DNA from 2 places in the Paenarthrobacter sp. MSM-2-10-13 genome. Region 1 is predicted to be linked to the other one. Evidence: predicted binding sites of a transcription regulator. Region 1 holds the regulator's gene; the other holds the start of a gene.
What was found. The regulator HrcA, encoded in region 1, represses chaperone genes, less so after heat shock. The targets are predictions, from matches to a motif close to TTNGCACTCGNNNNNNNCGAGTGCNAA.
Positions count from the first base shown of each region.

Region 2: a site for HrcA is predicted at 6,017-6,043, ahead of groES (co-chaperone GroES). Genes of this name have one in related genera too.

Region 1 is NZ_JAAOXO010000001.1:977,133-986,001, reverse strand. Features, by position in the region: gene HAV21_RS04700 (PhoH family protein) at 1-861, opposite strand, end outside; gene HAV21_RS04695 (GerMN domain-containing protein) at 1,305-2,177, shown strand; gene HAV21_RS04690 (16S rRNA (uracil(1498)-N(3))-methyltransferase) at 2,189-2,962, opposite strand; gene dnaJ (molecular chaperone DnaJ) at 2,965-4,089, opposite strand; gene hrcA (heat-inducible transcriptional repressor HrcA) at 4,140-5,147, opposite strand; gene HAV21_RS04675 (DUF3097 domain-containing protein) at 5,339-6,190, shown strand; gene HAV21_RS04670 (DUF4870 domain-containing protein) at 6,313-6,726, shown strand; gene hemW (radical SAM family heme chaperone HemW) at 6,779-8,008, opposite strand; gene lepA (translation elongation factor 4) at 8,009-8,869, opposite strand, start outside.
Region 2 is NZ_JAAOXO010000001.1:228,046-236,914, reverse strand. Features, by position in the region: gene HAV21_RS01165 (acyltransferase family protein) at 1-620, opposite strand, end outside; gene HAV21_RS01160 (NAD(P)-binding domain-containing protein) at 837-1,934, opposite strand; gene HAV21_RS01155 (response regulator transcription factor) at 2,085-3,719, opposite strand; gene groL (chaperonin GroEL) at 3,882-5,495, opposite strand; gene groES (co-chaperone GroES) at 5,580-5,876, opposite strand; gene HAV21_RS01140 (hypothetical protein) at 6,068-6,427, opposite strand; gene HAV21_RS01135 (class I SAM-dependent methyltransferase) at 6,495-7,724, shown strand; gene HAV21_RS01130 (shikimate 5-dehydrogenase) at 7,746-8,558, opposite strand; gene ykgO (type B 50S ribosomal protein L36) at 8,597-8,719, opposite strand; gene HAV21_RS01120 (GTP-binding protein) at 8,749-8,869, opposite strand, start outside.

The DNA.
Region 1 (8,869 bases):
ACCGGTAACCACCATTTTTGAACCGAAACCCAGACGTGTAAGGAACATCTTCATCTGCTCCGGTGTGGTGTTTTGGGCTTCGTCCAGGATGATGAAGGCGTCGTTCAGCGTGCGTCCGCGCATATATGCCAACGGGGCTACCTCGATGGTTCCTGCAGCCATCAGGCGGGGAATGGACTCGGGATCCATCATGTCGTGCAAGGCGTCATATAGTGGGCGAAGATAGGGGTCGATCTTGTCGCTCAGCGTGCCGGGGAGGAAGCCCAGCCGCTCCCCCGCTTCCACGGCTGGCCGGGTCAGGATGATCCGGCTGACTTCCTTCGTTTGCAAGGCTTGCACCGCTTTGGCCATTGCAAGATAGGTCTTGCCGGTACCTGCCGGGCCGATTCCAAAGATGACGGTGTTCTCATCAATGGCGTCAACGTAATTCTTCTGATTCAGCGTCTTGGGCCGGATCGTCTTACCGCGGCTTGAGAGGATGTTGTGGGTCAGCACATCGGCAGGATTCTGCACGGACTGGGCCCTCAGAAGGGACACGAGCTGCTGAAGGATGTCCGGAGTCACCACGGTCCCCTTCGCCACGAGCCCACGGACTTCCTCCAACAGACGCATAACGCGTGGAATGACGGTGGAAGGGCCTGTCATGGAGAGCTCGTTGCCACGGACATGGAAATTGACGTCCTGGAACTGTTCCTCGATGTACCGCAAGGCTTCGTCGTGGCTGCCCAACGAGTGAACCATCTGGTCGGAGTTGTCGAACGTGACAACTTCCGTGCGCGTACCCGGTAGTGTGTGCGGGAACTCGGTGGGCGGCTGGTTGCCGTTTCCGGTCCTAAGCCGCCCGTTCAAAGATTCACTCATAGTGTTGGCCTTAGGCCTTTTCTCCTCCGGTTGGTCGTGTTACCTGCCATCGATTCGGCATTCGTGGCCGCTGTATGGGGCACGTCCGGATGCCGGAATGTCTTCAATCCTACGCCAGCCCGGCCTGCGATGAACCGAAACCATCGGCATCATCCGGCGCCTGCCGTCATGGCGTACATTTTGTCTCAACTCGGCATCAAGCGGGTATCAATCATGTTTCAGTTGGCGCTGATCCGCGCAATCCCGGCCGACCGCCGTCGACGATGTGCCAAGCTGGCATAGCGGGTGGCATCCAAGCACCCTGCGGCCCGGCTCCGTTGGCTGGGAATCGGCGGCTGGGGCCGCCATGAGACACAAGGTTAGGCAGGACACCCATTTCGGAGCCAGGAAGCATTGGAGATGGCGCGCGCAGACGGACAAAATCCGTTATCGCTGTGCCGGCGATGCTTGCTGTCCTGTTGCTCACTGGTTGCATAGCCAACGGGGGCGATTCCCAAACCGGCACGAGTTCGCCATCCGTCAGCGTTAACGACGCGCCAGCCAGCCAGGCACCGCTGGAAACTACGCAGGCTTCCACGAAGATCCCGGTTTACTGGATTGGACGCAGCAAGGAACAGGTTTATCTCTACCGTGAGTTCAGGGATATCTCCAGCGACGGAAACCCCGTGACCACCGCACTCCGGATCATGATGTCCGAAAAACCCCTGGACCACGACTTCTTCACCCCCTGGCAGGCCCCCGAAAGCCTGGCCACCTCCATCTCCGGCAAGAACGTCATCACCGTAGATATCTCGCGGGATGCCTTCAACTCAAACCTCGACGCCGGAATGGCGCAGCGCGCTGTCCAGCAATTGGTCTATACGGCGACGGCGGCAGCCTCGTCCTCGGGACTCATCAACTCCGGCCAGCAGATCCAGGTTGTCATCCTGGTTGACGGACACACGGACTACATGGCGTTTGGGGAGGTAAAGCTCGGCCAACCCATGGAACGGAACGCATCCTTGGTGGCACCTCTGTGGATCATCGATCCGCAAGAGGAAACAACACTGCCTACCGGAGTGGTCAAGTTCAATGGCCGCAGCACCGACAGTTCAAAGCCGGTCAGCTGGCAGATCCTGCAGGAAAATGGCAAGGGCGAAAAGAGCAGCCTGCTCACCGGGAGAACGCAAGCAACCGGTGAGCCTGGTCAATACGGAGCCTTCACCTTCAGTGCCACATTGAAGGCCGGCAAATATGAGCTGCGGGTTTCACAAGTGGATGAGGCCGGCGCAACCATCGAAACGAGCACCGACACCCGCCTGTTCAACGTCGGTTAGCTGCGGGGCGGCTACCAGCGGCCCAGGACGTCACTTGCAAGAACGACGGCGGCGGGTCCCGCCGTCGAGGACCTCAACACGTGGTGACCCAGAAGTGCCGTGACGGCACCGGCGTCACTGAGCCGCGTTACCTCTCGTGGTGAGATGCCACCCTCCGGTCCGACAATCAAGAGGACCTCGCGAGGGGTCCCATCATCTCCAGTCCGGACCGCAACCGACTCTTCAAGGACGGTCCGCAGGGGGTTCTTGGCGTCTTCATGCAGGATGATGGCCACATCAGCGGCCGCGACGGCCTTCGCCAAAGCGGCAGTGTCCATCATGGACCGTACCTCAGGAATCCAAGCACGCCGCGCCTGCTTGGCTGCCGCCGTGACCACGGACTGCCACTTCGCGTGCGCCTTGGCGGCCCGTTCGCCTTTCCAACGCACGATCGCCCGCTCGGACTGCCACGGAATGACGGCGTCTATTCCGAGTTCCGTGGCAGTCTCGATGGCGAGTTCGTCCCGATCGCCCTTGGCAAGTGCCTGAACCAGCACCAGCCGGACCTCAGGCTGGTCCTCGAGGACCACCTCGGATGCCTTCACTGTGAGGGTGCTGGAACCGGCGTCAACCACGGCGCCAGTCAACCGCATGCCCGAACCGTCGGCTATGTCCACGGGCTCACCCACGGCCAGTCGCTTGACCGTGACGGCATGGCGCGCCTCAGCACCTTCCAACACAAATGTGGACCCGGGGATCAGCTGGTTAAGGCTTCCCGCCGGTGTAAAGAAAACCGGATTGCTCACCGCTACAGGTTACCGAGCTTGTCCCGAAGCTTCGCGAACATTCCGCCGCTTGCCACCAGCTTTCCTTCGGTGAACTGCTCACCGCGCAATTTGGCGAGCTGCTGCAGGAGTTCCTCCTGGGCCGGGTCGAGCTTGGTCGGGGTCTCCACGTGCAAGTGCACCTTGAGGTCGCCGCGTCCATAACCCCGGAGGTGCGTAACACCCAAGCCGCGCAGGGTAATGATTTCTCCGGATTGGGTACCGGCCTTCACGTCCAAGTGCTGTGCGCCGTCGAAGGTGTCCAACTGCAGCTCCGTGCCCAGTGCCGCCGCGGTCATGGGCACACTCAGCGTGGCGTGGAGGTCGTCGCCTTCACGCATGAACATGGAGTCGTTGTTGACCCGGATCTCCACATAGAGATCGCCGGCGGGGCCTCCAGCGGGTCCCGCTTCACCCTGCCCGGACAGCTGGATGCGTGTACCAGTGGCGACACCGGCCGGAACCTTGATGGTGAGGGAACGACGACTGCGGATGCGGCCCTGTCCATTGCACTCGTTGCAAGGGTCCTTAATGACTGTGCCGAAGCCTTCACACGAACCGCAAGGGGCGGCAGTCATGACCTGGCCCAGGATGGAACGAACCGCCCGTTGGACCTGGCCGCTGCCACCGCAGATGTCGCAGCGTTCCGGGTGGGTGCCCGGGCGGCAGCAACTGCCATCGCACGTGGGGCAGATCACGGCGGTATCCACTTCAAGCTTCTTGTTGACGCCGAAGACGGCATCCTTCAAATCGATGCGGACGCTGATGAGCGCGTCCTGGCCCCGCCGGACCCGGGAGGCCGGTCCGCCCTGACCGCCGCCACCAAAGAAGGTGTCGAAGATGTCCTGGAAGGCAAAACCCTGGCCGGCGTAGCCGCCACCGAAACCGTTGTCAGTGCCGTTTTCATTGCCGGTGGCATCATAGACCCGGCGCTTTTGGGGATCGGACAACACCTCGTAGGCGTGGGTCACGGCCTTGAACTGTTCCGCGACATCTTCACCGGGGTTTACGTCGGGGTGCAGTTTCCGCGCCAACTTGCGGTACGCCTTTTTGATCTCTTCCCCGGTGGCTTCCGGCGAGACTCCCAAAACGTCATAGTGGCTGCTCAAAGTCGGTATCTCTTCCTTGTTGTACTACGGATGTTTCCTCGGACCGGTGTTTAGCCGCCGAGAATGCGGGAAAGGTAACGGGCCACGGCTCGTACTGCTGCCATGGTGGTGGGATAGTCCATGCGTGTGGGACCAAGAATCCCCACCTTGGCACCGGAGCCATAGCCCGTAGCTACGACCGAGGCCTCCGCCAAGCCATCGTAGGGATTCTCGCGTCCAATGCTCACGGTAACGCCGCGGGGATCATCCCCCATGTCAGATAACAACCGGAGCATGACAACTTGTTCCTCGAGTGCCTCCAGCACAGGGCCTATGCTCAGGGGGAAGTCAACGTTGGAGCGGGCCAGGTTTGCCGTTCCAGCCATCAGGATGCGCTCTTCGCGGCTGGTGTCGCTCAACGATTGAAGGCCCTGGGCCAACGTCTGCGCCAGACTGCGCAGCTCCGGCGGACACAGCGCAACGACAGAAGGAAGCACTTGAGGCAAAAGCGCCAGCTGTGTGCCGGCAATGTTGCCCAGGAACCGGGACCTCAGGAGCATCAGGGCCTCATTGCTCACATCGGAGCCGGCGTCGATGACCTTCTGCCCCACGCTGCCGGTGTCCGCAATCAGGACCACGAGGACCTGTTGAGGAGCCAAGAGGACAAACTCCACGTGGCGAACAAGCGCGCGGTTCGAATGCGGGTACTGCACAACGGCCACCTGGTTGGTCAGCTGTGACAGAAGCCTTACGGTGCGCTCCAAGATGTCGTCGACATCATCGGGGCCTTCGAGCAAAGAATGGATGGCCCTGCGCTCGGCCGCTGAGAGCGGTTTGACCTGCGATATGCGGTCAACGAAAAGGCGATAGCCCTTGTCGGTGGGAATTCGCCCGGCACTGGTGTGAGGCGCCGCAATCAGGCCTTCCTCTTCCAAAACCGCCATGTCATTCCTGATGGTAGCGCTGGAAACGCCAAGATGATGCCGCTCCACGAGGGCCTTGGACCCGACAGGTTCCCTGGAATGCACGTAATCCTCAACGATGGCACGCAGCACTTCGAGCTTGCGCGGCTCACTCAAGGCTCCACCTCCTGACGACTGCCATGGTTCTTCCGACCGGTCAACGCGGGATCCCGCTCAGACCTCCACACTTAGCACTCAACATGCCCAAGTGCTAACAAGTCTAGTATGAGCCACCCCGTTGTTAGCATTGAAACCTGCCGCGGGCGGCTTCGGCCCGCACCGTAAACCAGCACAAAGGTAGGAATCCCTTGGCTTTGAACAATTGGGGCCCGCAGGATCTGTCCGCTCCGGCCAAACAGAAGCTGCCGGAAGTAGCCGTGCAGCGGGGAATGGTCCTCGAGGACGTGCAGTCGGGCTGGGTGGGTGAGGTGACCCGCATTGAGAAGTCGGGCGGAATGCACGTGGTCTCCTTGGAAGACCGGCGTGGAAAGACCAAATCGTTCCAGCTGGGTTTTGGCTTCCTGCTCGAAGGTCAGGCTATCCGCTTGATGCCTCCCGCCCCCCGCACCGCTGCATCCGGGGTTCCGTCCGGCCGGACGGCCTCGGGTTCCGTCAGGGTCCAGGGGCAACGGGCACAGGTAGCCAAGGCCAGCCGCATTTGGGTGGAAGGAAAGCACGACGCCGAACTGGTGGAGAAGGTCTGGGGTGATGATCTCCGGGTGGAGGGCATCGTGGTGGAGCCATTGCACGGCGTTGATGACCTGAAGTCCGCCATCGCCGACTTCAATCCCGGCTCAGGCCGCCGGCTTGGAATCCTCGTGGACCACCTTGTGCCCGGGTCCAAAGAGTCCCGAATTGCCGCCGAGGCCATGACGGTCCCGGGGGCTGCGGGAAACGTCCTCATTGTTGGACACCCCTACGTGGATGTCTGGCAGGCGATCAGGCCCAAGGTCCTGGGCATTGAGGCCTGGCCCTCCGTACCCCGCGGGATCGATTGGAAGACCGGAATCCTCAGCGCGTTCGGCTGGCCTCATGAGACCCCTGAGGACATAGGCTTGGGCTGGCAACGCCTTCTGGGCGCAGTCCGCACCTATGCCGACCTTGAGCCATCGCTCTTGGGACGGGTGGAAGAAGTCATCGATTTTTTGACGGTTCCTTGAGGTGGAGTCCTTCAGGTATCAGCAACTACCGTGTCAACGGGGCGTTGGTCCCGGCAAGTGCGTCGGTGCCGGTATTCTGGGACAGCAACAACGCAGCATCTTTAAAGCAAAGGGAAGACAACGTGGCAGATAACGCTCCTGAAGAACCGGGCAGCGCCGCAGGCCGGCCCCAGTACCATGGCGCGCCTGCCAACGCACTCCCGTTGACAGCCAGCGAGGACAGGCAATGGGCTACTCTGGCCCACTTTGGCGGCATCCTGGGATGCCTGCCGTCCCTTCTGATCTACCTGATTTTCCGGGATCGTGGACCGTTCACCGCACAGGAATCCAAAGAAGCGCTGAACTTCACGCTGCCTCCCACCATCGCAGCAGTTCTGGCCAACATTTTGGTCCTGCTTCCTGTGGTCGGCAACATCTTCGCCGTCATCGCCACCGCGATCTGGGTTGCCCTGACGTGTTTCTCCGTATCGGCGGGCATCAGGGTAAACCACGGGCAGCCTCACCGTTACAAGGTCAACCTGCGCTGGATTAAGTAGCTCACCTTCGCTCGTCCAGGACTGCTTGCTCCGACGGGCATGAGCCCGCGGGTCAGTCGGGCAGGATCCTTCGAACTACGGCGTCAGCCAGGAGACGACCCTTCAGCGTAAGGACCAAACGGCCCTTGAACGCCTGAACAGGGTCCACCAATTCGTCGGCAATAAGCCCGGCCATCGCGTGCCGTCCGATCGCGTCCAAGGCATCTACGGACAACCCTGTGCCGAGCCGTGCCTCCAGCATGATGCGTTCGACTTCCCGGGTATCGGCGTCGAGGGTTTCCCGCCCGGCAGCCGGAGAGCTAGCGCTCCCGAGCCTCGAGGCGTACGCCGTGGGGTGCTTGACGTTCCACCACCGGACACCCCCCACGTGGGAGTGGGCGCCTGGACCGATGCCCCACCAGTCATCTCCCCGCCAGTAGGCAAGATTGTGCCGGCAAGCCTGGTCCGGCGTCCGCGACCAGTTGCTGACCTCGTACCAGTGCAAGCCCGCTTCGGAGATCATTTTGTCGGCAAGCTCGTATTTGGAGGCGTGGTCGTCGTCATCAATCCCGGGCACCTCGCCCCGGCGTATCTGGGCGGCCAGCTTAGTGCCATCCTCAACGATCAGAGCGTAGGCACTGATGTGGTCGGGCTGGTACGACAAAGCGGTTTCGAGTGACAGCTGCCAGTCAGCCATGGACTCTCCAGGGGTGCCGTAGATAAGGTCCAGGCTTACGGAGAGGCCGGCTTCCCGCGCCCACTGCACAACAAGAGGCACCCGGCTCGGTGTGTGGGTGCGGTCCAGGACCTTGAGCACGTGCGGTACGGCTGACTGCATGCCGAAGGAGACCCTGGTGAAGCCCGCGTCGGCCAGAAGCTTCAGGGATTCAGGAGTTACTGAATCCGGGTTGGCTTCGGTAGTTACCTCGGCGCCGGGTTCCAGCCCCCAATGGCCGATGGCGGCCCTAAGGATCCGGGCCAGGTCCTCTGCCGGGAGAAGGGTGGGCGTGCCACCCCCAAAGAAAACAGTACTGAGGGGACGACGGGGTAACCCCGAGGCGTCCAGTGCCAGAAAGGCGAAGTCCAGTTCAGAGACCGCCGTAGCGGCGTACGCGTCCTGGGAGGCGCCGCCACCGAGTTCGGTGGCAGTGTAAGTGTTGAAATCACAGTAGCCACAGCGCACGGCGCAGAACGGTATGTGGACATAGAGCCCGAACTTGCGGTGCTCGACGCCGGCCAACACCTGCGGAGGCAAGATGCCATCCGCAGGTGCCGGGTCGCCCAAAGGGAGGACGCTGGGCATTTACTTCTTGGCCTTGTCCTTGGACTCATCGGTGGTCAGGGCTGCGATGAATGCCTCCTGGGGCACCTCCACGCGACCGACCATCTTCATGCGCTTCTTGCCCTCTTTCTGCTTCTCGAGCAGCTTGCGCTTACGGGTGATGTCACCGCCGTAGCACTTGGCAAGAACATCCTTACGGATGGCCCGGATGCTCTCGCGGGCAATGATGCGGGATCCGATGGCGGCCTGGATGGGCACTTCGAATTGCTGCCGGGGAATCAGCTCACGGAGCTTGCCGGTCATCATCACGCCGTAGGCGTAGGCCTTATCGCGGTGGGTGATGGCGCTGAAGGCATCAACTTGTTCACCCTGCAGCAGGATGTCGACCTTGACCAGATCGGCCACCTGCTCGCCGTCAGCCTTCCAGTCCAGTGAGGCGTAACCGCGCGTCTTGGACTTCAGGAGGTCGAAGAAGTCGAAGACGATCTCCGCCAGCGGGATCCAGTAGCGGAGTTCAACGCGGTCCTCGGACAAATAGTCCATGCCTCGCATCTGGCCACGGCGGCTTTGGCACAGTTCCATGATGGAACCGACAAACTCGTTAGGTGCGAGGATGGTGGCGGACACCATGGGCTCCCGGACCTCGGAGATCTTACCGGTGGGGTATTCGCTCGGGTTGGTGACGTGGATGACCTTCTTGTCCTCAAGCGTTACCTCATACTCCACGTTGGGTGCAGTGGAGATAAGGTCCAGGTTGTACTCGCGTTCGAGTCGATCACGCGTGATTTCGAGGTGCAGAAGGCCCAGGAATCCAACGCGGAAGCCGAAGCCCAGTGCAGCGGACGTCTCAGGCTCATAGACAAGCGCAGCGTCGTTAAGCAT
Region 2 (8,869 bases), 750 kb from region 1:
ATGGAGTAGACAAACGAGACCAGGAAGATGATGGCAAAGACGTACACCAACGTGGCCCGGTATCGCAGGGCGAAGCGTCGGCACACCAGCGCTGCAGTGGCGAAAATGACGGGCCACAGAATGAATACCTGACCCTGGATGGACAGCGACCAGAAGTGCTGCACAGGGCTGGCCATGCTGTGGTCAGTGGCGTAATAGTCCACGGCCAGATCCTGCAGCAGCCGGTTTTCGAAGTAGAACAGCGACGCCCAGGTTTGCTGGACAATCTCGAACCATCGCGTGGCCGGCAGGAAAATAAAGGTTGCTGCCAGAGTTGACACAAGAACCACGACCACGGCGGGTAGCAGCCGTCTGAACAAGTGCAGCCAGTGCCGCACGAGGTCCATGGGACGGCCTTGTTTGTACCGGCCCGTGAACTGGAGAGTCATAAGGAATGCGGAGATCAAAAGGAAGACATCAACGCCGCCGGAGACCCTGCCGATCCAGATGTGGTAGCTCACCACCATAAGGACAGCCAAGGACCGAAGGCCTTGGATTTCGGGTCGGAATTTGGATTTCGCAACGGGTCCGGAAGCCCGCCTACCGTGGTGGGCAGGGGCTGGAATCGTTGGCGTCGTCACGGTAGGCAGTTCCTCAAAGCTGTGGCACAAAGCATCAATATTACGCGTTTTCAGTCACGCAACCCATGTGGGAGAGTGTTCCCGGCCGCCATTCGATGCCCCATCAGCACAGGTCCAGCCATACATTCTGCCACCCAAACCTGTGCGTGACCTGTGCTGATACTCCTGGCGCTCCTCAACCTTGACGCCCGGCACAACCCACTACGACGTGAGCTATTACACGTTGACGAGGCCGCTGGAACGCGGCGCCGTGACCCGCCCGGCGAGGTATCGGGCGTCCCGGCAGGCACCGGGCAGCGTTGCCGAGGCTGCCGCGAACAGGAACTCCTGGCCAAGGAAGTACAGGCCCGGGACGCTGTCTGCCACTCCCCTGGTCTGCTGCGGTTCCCCGTGACTGTCGAATGCCGGCAGGTTCACCCATGAGTAATCCTCGTGATAGCCAGTGCACCATATGACGTTCGCGGCCTCCACCTGCGTCCCATCTTCCAGTACCGGGAGTCCGTCCTGCACACCAGCCAACCTGGGATGGAGGCGGACACCGGCAGCGGCCAGGTCCTTGCTCTTGGTGCGGATCAGCGGGGCCGCCATGGATTTGAACTTGGGAGCCGCTTTTCGTCCCATGGGGGTATTGAGGTTGAGCACGTAAAGGCCCAGGAAGCGGACTACCGGCAGGGCAAAACGCGCAGCTGCACGGCCATGCCGCATAGGCATCTCGGCGCTGGGCTTGCCAGCAAGAAGTGTGGGCCGGGAGCGGGCAACTTCAAGGGCAATCTCCGCACCGGAATTGCCCAGGCCCACCACCAGGACAGGGCCTTCCTTTAACTGACCGGGGTTTTTGTAATCCTGAGAGTGCAGCTGAAGGATGCTCCGATCCAGTTCGCCCGCGAAGGCAGGAACTTTGGGGATACGGTGACCACCTGTGGCGATGACCACATTCCTGCTTCTCCATTCGCGGTCTCCCGACCGGAGCACGAAAGCCTCACCCTCAGAGCTGATGTCCTCCACGCGTACGCCGGCAACGTAAGGCAATTCAAAGCGGCGCACATAGTCTTCCAAGTAGTCAGCCAGCTGATCCTTGGTGGGAAATGCCAAGGGGTCGCCGGGGAAAGGTGCGCCGGGAAGGCCGTCATACTTGGCCGGAGTGAAGAGGCGCAAGGAGTCCCAGCGTTGACGCCAAGCATCCCCTGGTTTCTGGTGCTGGTCCAGGATGAGGAAGTTCCTGCCCTGCCTTGCCAACCAGTACCCGAGCGCGAGCCCGGACTGGCCGCCACCCACAATGACGGTGTCAACTTCTGGATTGTGGTGAACGGACATCATCGTCTCCTATCTCGCTTGCAGTGGATCACTGATCTTTGCTGTGACCTGATAGGAGCCACGCTATGAGCGCGGCGCCTGGGTCCGCATCGGTCAAGTGAGCCACTCATTTCCAGCGGGATGGGTATTTCTGACCACTCGCAGTGGTTTTCAGCGAATCAGGCCGTGCTCAAAGGCGTAGCCGGTCGCGGCCGCTCTGGACGGCACCGCGAGTTTGGAAAGAATGTTGCTCACATGCCTGGCCACTGTCTTTTCACTGAGGTAAAGCTCCCGGGCGATGGTTCGGTTGGAGTGCCCACCGGCCACCAGCCGGAGCACTTCCACCTCGCGGTCAGTCAGCGGTGAGCTGCCTTTGTTCTTCTCGCCGGTGAGTTCCAGGACCTCTGCTACTGCCGGCATCGCCCCAAGATCTGCCAACTCGGCTTTGGCAGCCTCGAACTCCATGGCGGCAGAATCGGGATCGCCCAACAGGGCACACGCACGCGCCGCAAGTACCCTGCACCGGGCGGCCTGATAGGGAGCTTCGAGGCTGTACCAGATCCGCCACGCCCTTCTCGCCTCACGAAGCGCGGCCTGGGGCTCGGCTTCGACCAACAGCACCTGGGCAGCGGCATAGGCAACCAGGGCCATCTCCAATGGACGGCTGCCCTGCTGAAGAGGCTCGGACAGTTCGTCCAGCGCGAGCCTGGCAGCAGCCGCGTCGCCAGCGGCAAGTTCAACCTCGACGACGGCAGGCAGCAAGCGACGTCGATTGGCTGGGTCGGCCCCTGCCATCGCCCGCCGCATGGTGGCCTGTGCCTGGGCCGTTTTGTGCTCGGCCAGCTCAAGCAGCGCGATGCCGGGAACAGGTTCGAATCCGGTCCCGGCAGCTATGGCGTAGGCTTTCCCCGCTTCCTCCAGGAAACCTTGCAGGCGAAGTACTTCGCCCTGTTGATACCAGGATCCAAACGTGGCATCCGGGTCGCCCTTCCGCACCCTGCCTTCGGCGGCCCGCGCCACCGACAGGGCCTCTTCCCACGCTCCGTGAAGTATCAACAGTTCGGCACGGTAAGCCTGGCATTGTCCACTGAACATCACCATGTCCGGGCGATCCCCGCACCAGCGTTCCAAGGCCGCAGTCCACTCGTGGGCGCGGCGCACATCGTTGGAAAGACGACAACTGCCCAAGACTGCACAGTAGATGATCCCTGCGGGGATGGGAGAGACCTCACCTGAGGTGACAGAGACCATCACTTCATCCAAAAGCTGCAAACCTTCTTCCACGTGCCCGAGGGAAACGCGGGTGGTGCCGACACCGAGCCGGCCCAAGGCCTGGAGGTCTTTGTCGTGGAAGGAGGTTCCCAGCTCCAAGGCTTTGGCGAACAGACCGTGTCCAGCTGCCGGGGCTCCACTGCGCAACAAACCGAGGGCCGCTGGAATCATGAGGTATCCCTCGGCTGCACAGGGACCTGACATACCTTCCAGCACGTGCTTGGCACGGGACAACCACCCGTTTCCACGGGCCGGCTCTCCCATGTCCATCAGGAACATAACAAGCCAGGCCGCACACCTCGCGGCGCTGTCAGTGTCTCCCATGGTCAGGAATTCGTCATGCGCCCGGGTCAGGTACTCAATGCTTTGGCTATTCAAGCCAAGCAGCATCGCCACAGATGCCGCCAATTCGATGTCCTGCGGAGGGAGTCCGCCCTCTGAATCGGCGCGGGTGAGGCACTCAAGCGCATCGCGCCAACGGCGCTCGTGGAAGGCCGAGCGTCCCAAATCCAAGTCTGTGTCCGGAACTGTCATGGCTCACCTTGCGACCGGGAACAGACCGAATGACGCACCCAAGCCGCCCTAGTAGCGTCAGGTTACCGCCGCCGTCGTACGCTCACAATAGCCGCCCCGCGGAAAGCCGCAGACAACAGAAGCCCCGGTCAACGTGACCGGGGCTTCTGTTAAACCAGGCCGTTAGTGCTGGTGGCCTGCGTGTGCGTCTTCTTCCTCAGCCGGCTTTTCGGCAACCAGGGTCTCGGTGGTGAGAACCAGAGCAGCGATGGAAGCGGCGTTGCGGAGAGCCGAACGGGTGACCTTCACGGGGTCGATCACGCCAGCGGCGATCAGGTCCTCGTACTCGCCGGACTTGGCGTTGAAGCCGTGGTTTGCTTCCAGCTCGGAAACCTTGGCAACAACAACGAAGCCGTCGAAGCCAGCGTTCTGGGCGATCCAGCGCAGCGGCTGGACCAGGGCGCGGCGGACGATGCCCACAGCAGCTGCTGCGTCACCCTCCAGCGCCTTGACGGCCGGGGACTCGTCCAGTGCCTTGAGGGCGTGGATGAGAGCGGAACCGCCACCGGAAACGATGCCTTCTTCGAGGGCTGCACGCGTGGAGGAAACAGCGTCCTCGATGCGGTGCTTCTTTTCCTTCAGCTCAACCTCGGTGGCTGCGCCAACCTTGATCACGCCGATGCCGCCGGCCAGCTTGGCCAGGCGTTCCTGCAGCTTTTCCTTGTCCCAGTCGGAGTCCGTCCGGGTAAGCTCGGCGCGCAGCTGTGCAACGCGGTCAGCGACGTCCTCAGCCGTACCGGCACCATCAACAATGGTGGTGTTGTCCTTGGTGACTGTGATGCGGCGTGCGGTACCGAGTACCTCGAGGCCAACGGTGTCCAGGCTCAGGCCAAGGTCCGGGGAAACAACCTGGGCGCCCGTCAGCGTGGCGATGTCCTGGAGCATGGCCTTGCGGCGGTCGCCGAAGCCCGGAGCCTTGACGGCAACAACGTTGAGCGTGCCGCGGATGCGGTTGACGATCAGCGTGGACAGGGCTTCGCCTTCAATGTCTTCAGCAATGATGAAGAGCGGCTTGTTTGCCTGCAGGGCCTTCTCCAGCAGCGGCAGGAAGTCCTGCAGCGAGGAAATCTTGCCCTGGTTGATCAGGATGAGGGCGTCCTCGAGGACGGCTTCCTGGCGCTCAGCGTCGGTGACGAAGTACGGGGACAGGTAGCCCTTGTCGAACTGCATGCCCTCGGTGAGGACCAGTTCGGTCTGGGTGGTGGAGGATTCTTCAATGGTGATGACACCATCCTTGCCAACCTTGCCGAACGCTTCGGCCAGCAGTTCGCCAACCTCGTCGCTCTGCGCGGAGATGGCTGCAACGCTGGCAACCTGGGTGCCTTCAACTTCGCGGGCATTCTCCAGGAGACGGGCTGCGACTGCTTCAACGGAAACCTCGATGCCGCGCTTGATCTCGCCAGGAGCGGCGCCGGCAGCAACGTTGCGCAGGCCTTCCTTGACCAGGGCCTGTGCCAGCACGGTGGCCGTGGTGGTGCCGTCGCCGGCAACATCGTTGGTCTTGGTGGCTACTTCCTTGGCCAGCTGTGCGCCAAGGTTCTCGTAGGGGTCATCAAGCTCAACTTCACGGGCGATGGTTACGCCATCGTTGGTGATGGTGGGTGCGCCCCACTTCTTGTCCAGCACGACGTTGCGGCCGCGCGGACCAAGCGTCACCTTGACAGTGTTGGCGAGCTTGTCGATACCGGCCTCAAGAGACCGGCGGGCAGCATCGTTAAAAGCAAGCTGCTTTGCCATGGTTGTGTCCTTTCAAGACAGAAAACCCGCACCGCTGGCGGCTGGAATCATTCCAACTCGACGGCGGTGCGGGGCTCCGGGAAGTTACTTTACGACGATCGCAAGGACGTCGCGGGCGGACAGAACGAGGTACTCGTTGCCGCCGGTCTTGACTTCGGTTCCACCGTACTTGGAGTAGATGACGACGTCGCCAACAGCTACGTCAACCGGTACGCGGTTTCCGTTGTCATCGAAGCGGCCGGGGCCGATTGCAACAACTTCGCCTTCCTGCGGCTTCTCCTGTGCGGAGTCCGGAATGACCAGGCCGGAAGCCGTGGTCTGCTCTGCTTCGAGCGGGCGAACAACAATACGATCCTCAAGAGGCTTAATCGAGACCGACACTCGGACTCTCCTTTTCATGAGCTGATTCATGGACTAAGAACTAGGGTGCCTGGGCGTTCAACCGTCGTCGCGGTGCCGGAGAACGCTTGGCGTAGTTAGCACCCTCCGGGGGAGAGTGCTAACAAGACTCTATGTAAGCGTTAGCACTCGGTCAAGGTGAGTGCCAGCATTTCGTCATGGGTGAACGTCCCTTACCTGCCCGTCAGGTCGTCCAGATCGTAGTCTTCGCCGCCGTCATCCTCATCCAGCGGAGCATTGCCGCGGTTCAGGTACAGCACCACGGCGGCGGCTATAGCCACGATGCCGGAGATCACCAGCGTGATAATTCCACCGGTCCGGGCGCCGCTGTAAAGTTCGCGGATGCCCTGCGCTTCATCGGTGGCGTCATTGACGCTCTTGCCGGCCACCGAGTAAGTAGCCGCATTGAAGGAATCCAACGCGAAGATAATGATCAGCAGGCCGATGCAGACCACCGCGATCACGACCCCCGCTATCAGGGCGGGGCGCGCAATCTTCGTCAGGGAGGGGTGCGGTGCTGCGTTGTCTTCCATGAAAACAACCCTATCCGGCTGATTCGCCGGTCACGCTGTCAAGCGCCGCGCCGTTAGGCTTGATCCCATGCCTCACGCACCGCAGGAACAGATCGCACCCTTGCTGACTACTGAAGGATGGGAACTTCTTGCCTCACTGGGACCCTATCGGGAGGCCGATTCCTTCAGCGTCAACGCAGACCTCCGCAAAGCGGGTCACTCCCCGGAGCTGGTAGCTGCGGTCCTCACGCAATCCAGGCTGCGGACGCGCGCAGAGGCAAAGTTCGGCGAGTTTGCCCGGCAGATGCTCTTTACCCAAGCCGGCTTGGAGCAGGCAACGCGATTGAACGTCGCAGCCCGTCACGCCGAGCGCTTCGCGAAGGCCGGCATCTCGCACGTTGCAGACCTGGGCTGCGGCCTTGGCGCCGACTCCATGGCGATGGCGTCAATGGACATTTCCGTGACCGCAGTTGAGATGGATGAAACCACCGCCGCCTGCGCCACCATCAATCTCATGCCCTTCCCGCATGCCACCGTGGTGCACTCCGACGCAACAACCGTGGAATTGGACGGGGTGGACGGCGTATGGCTGGATCCCGCCCGGCGAACCACGTCCACCTCCGGAACCAAACGGATCTGGGACCCTGAAGCCTTCTCTCCCCCGTTGTCCTTCGTGGAACGCCTGGCGGCTACCGGCCGCGCCATCGGCGTCAAGATGGGTCCCGGCATCCCGCATGAGTCCGTGCCTTCAGGCTGCGAAGCCCAGTGGGTTTCGGTAGGCGGCGACGTCACCGAAGTGACCCTGTGGTTCAACGCAGTGTCCCGCCCCGGCGTGCGTCGCGCCGCGCTGGTGATTGGCGGCCAAGGCGCCGCTGAGATCACCAGCGGCGCGGATTTCGACGGCGGCCCGGTAGCCGCCGTCGGGCCTGTAGAAGGTTTCCTCTACGAACCCGATGGTGCGGTGATCCGCGCAGGACTGGTGGCCGACGTCGCCGAACGGCTGGGCGGGCACCTGGTGGACGAGCACATTGCCTACATCTGCGCGCCTGCGCTGCACGACACTCCCTTCGCCCGTGCCTACAAGGTTCTTGAGGTGATGCCCTATAACGTCAAGGCCCTCAAGGCTTGGGTCAAGGCCAACGGGATCACTGTGCTGGACATCAAGAAGCGCGGCACGGCAGTCACTCCCGAGGAACTCCGGAAGCAGTTGCTGCCCGCCAAACCGGATAAGTCCCTTGGGACGAAAACAGCCACCCTGGTCCTCACCAGGATCGGCGAGGAGAGAGTGGCTGTTGTGGTGGAACCGGTGACGGCCTAGAGCGTCAGCGGCACCCGGCAGTCAGCGGCGTGAAAACTCCGAGGCTTCGCGGACCTGCTCAGGGCTAGGGCGCACGCCGGTGTACAGGACAAACTGTTCCTCGGCTTGGATGGCAATAACTTCAGCGCCCGTGATCACCTTCTTGTCCGCCTTCCGGGCAGCACTGATAAGTGGCGTCTCGGACGGCAAAGCCACGACGTCAAACACTACTTGCGCCGCGGCAATCGTGGCGTCGTCGAAGGACTGCGCTGTTTCGTCCGCACCTGCCATTCCCAACGGCGTGACGTTGATGATGAGATCAGCTGTGGAGCCGTTGACGTCATCCTGCCAAGCGAAGCCGTAAAGATCTGCTAATGCACGGCCGGTGTCCTCGTTGCGGGCCACGATGGTGACGGCGGTGAACCCGGCTTCCCGAAGTGCTGCGGCTACGGCCTTGGCCATACCGCCCGCACCGCGGAGGAGCACGCTGTGGCTGCTGGGAACCTGGTGGTCCTTCAACAGCCGGGCAATGGCGATGTAGTCCGTGTTGTAGGCAGTCAGCACGCCATTGTCGTTGACGATGGTGTTCACCGAATCAATGGCCTTGGCCGACGGGTCCATCACGTCAACCAACGGGATGACGGCTTCCTTGTACGGCATGGAAACCGCGGCGCCCCGGATGGGGAGGCCGCGGATGCCAGCCACTGCAAGGGTGATGTCCGCAGGGGCGAATGCTTTGTAGACAAAGTTCAGGCCGAGCAGATCGTACAAATAATTGTGGAACCGGGTGCCGATATTGCTGGGCCGGGCCGCAAGCGAAATGCACAGGGACATGTCTTTGTTCAGGATTGGCATTCCCCCATTAAACACGCCCCCTTATCACCGACGTGCGGTTAGCCCTGCCGCGCCTTCATCCGCGGATTGTTCTTGTTGATGACGAAGGTACGCCCGCGCCTGCGCACAATCTGGGCGCCGGGGATCTTCTTGAGGGCACGCAGCGAATTCCTGACCTTCATGGTGTTTCTCCTTTGGTTGGGTGGTTGGTTTAAAGGGCGTCGCTGAGTTCCAGGGGGTCGTCCCACACGCCGAAATCCTGCTGCATTTCAGCTTGGGTGAGTTGGCAACCGTCCAGGAGCCCGCGAAATTCCCGGGCGTCGATGTCCTCC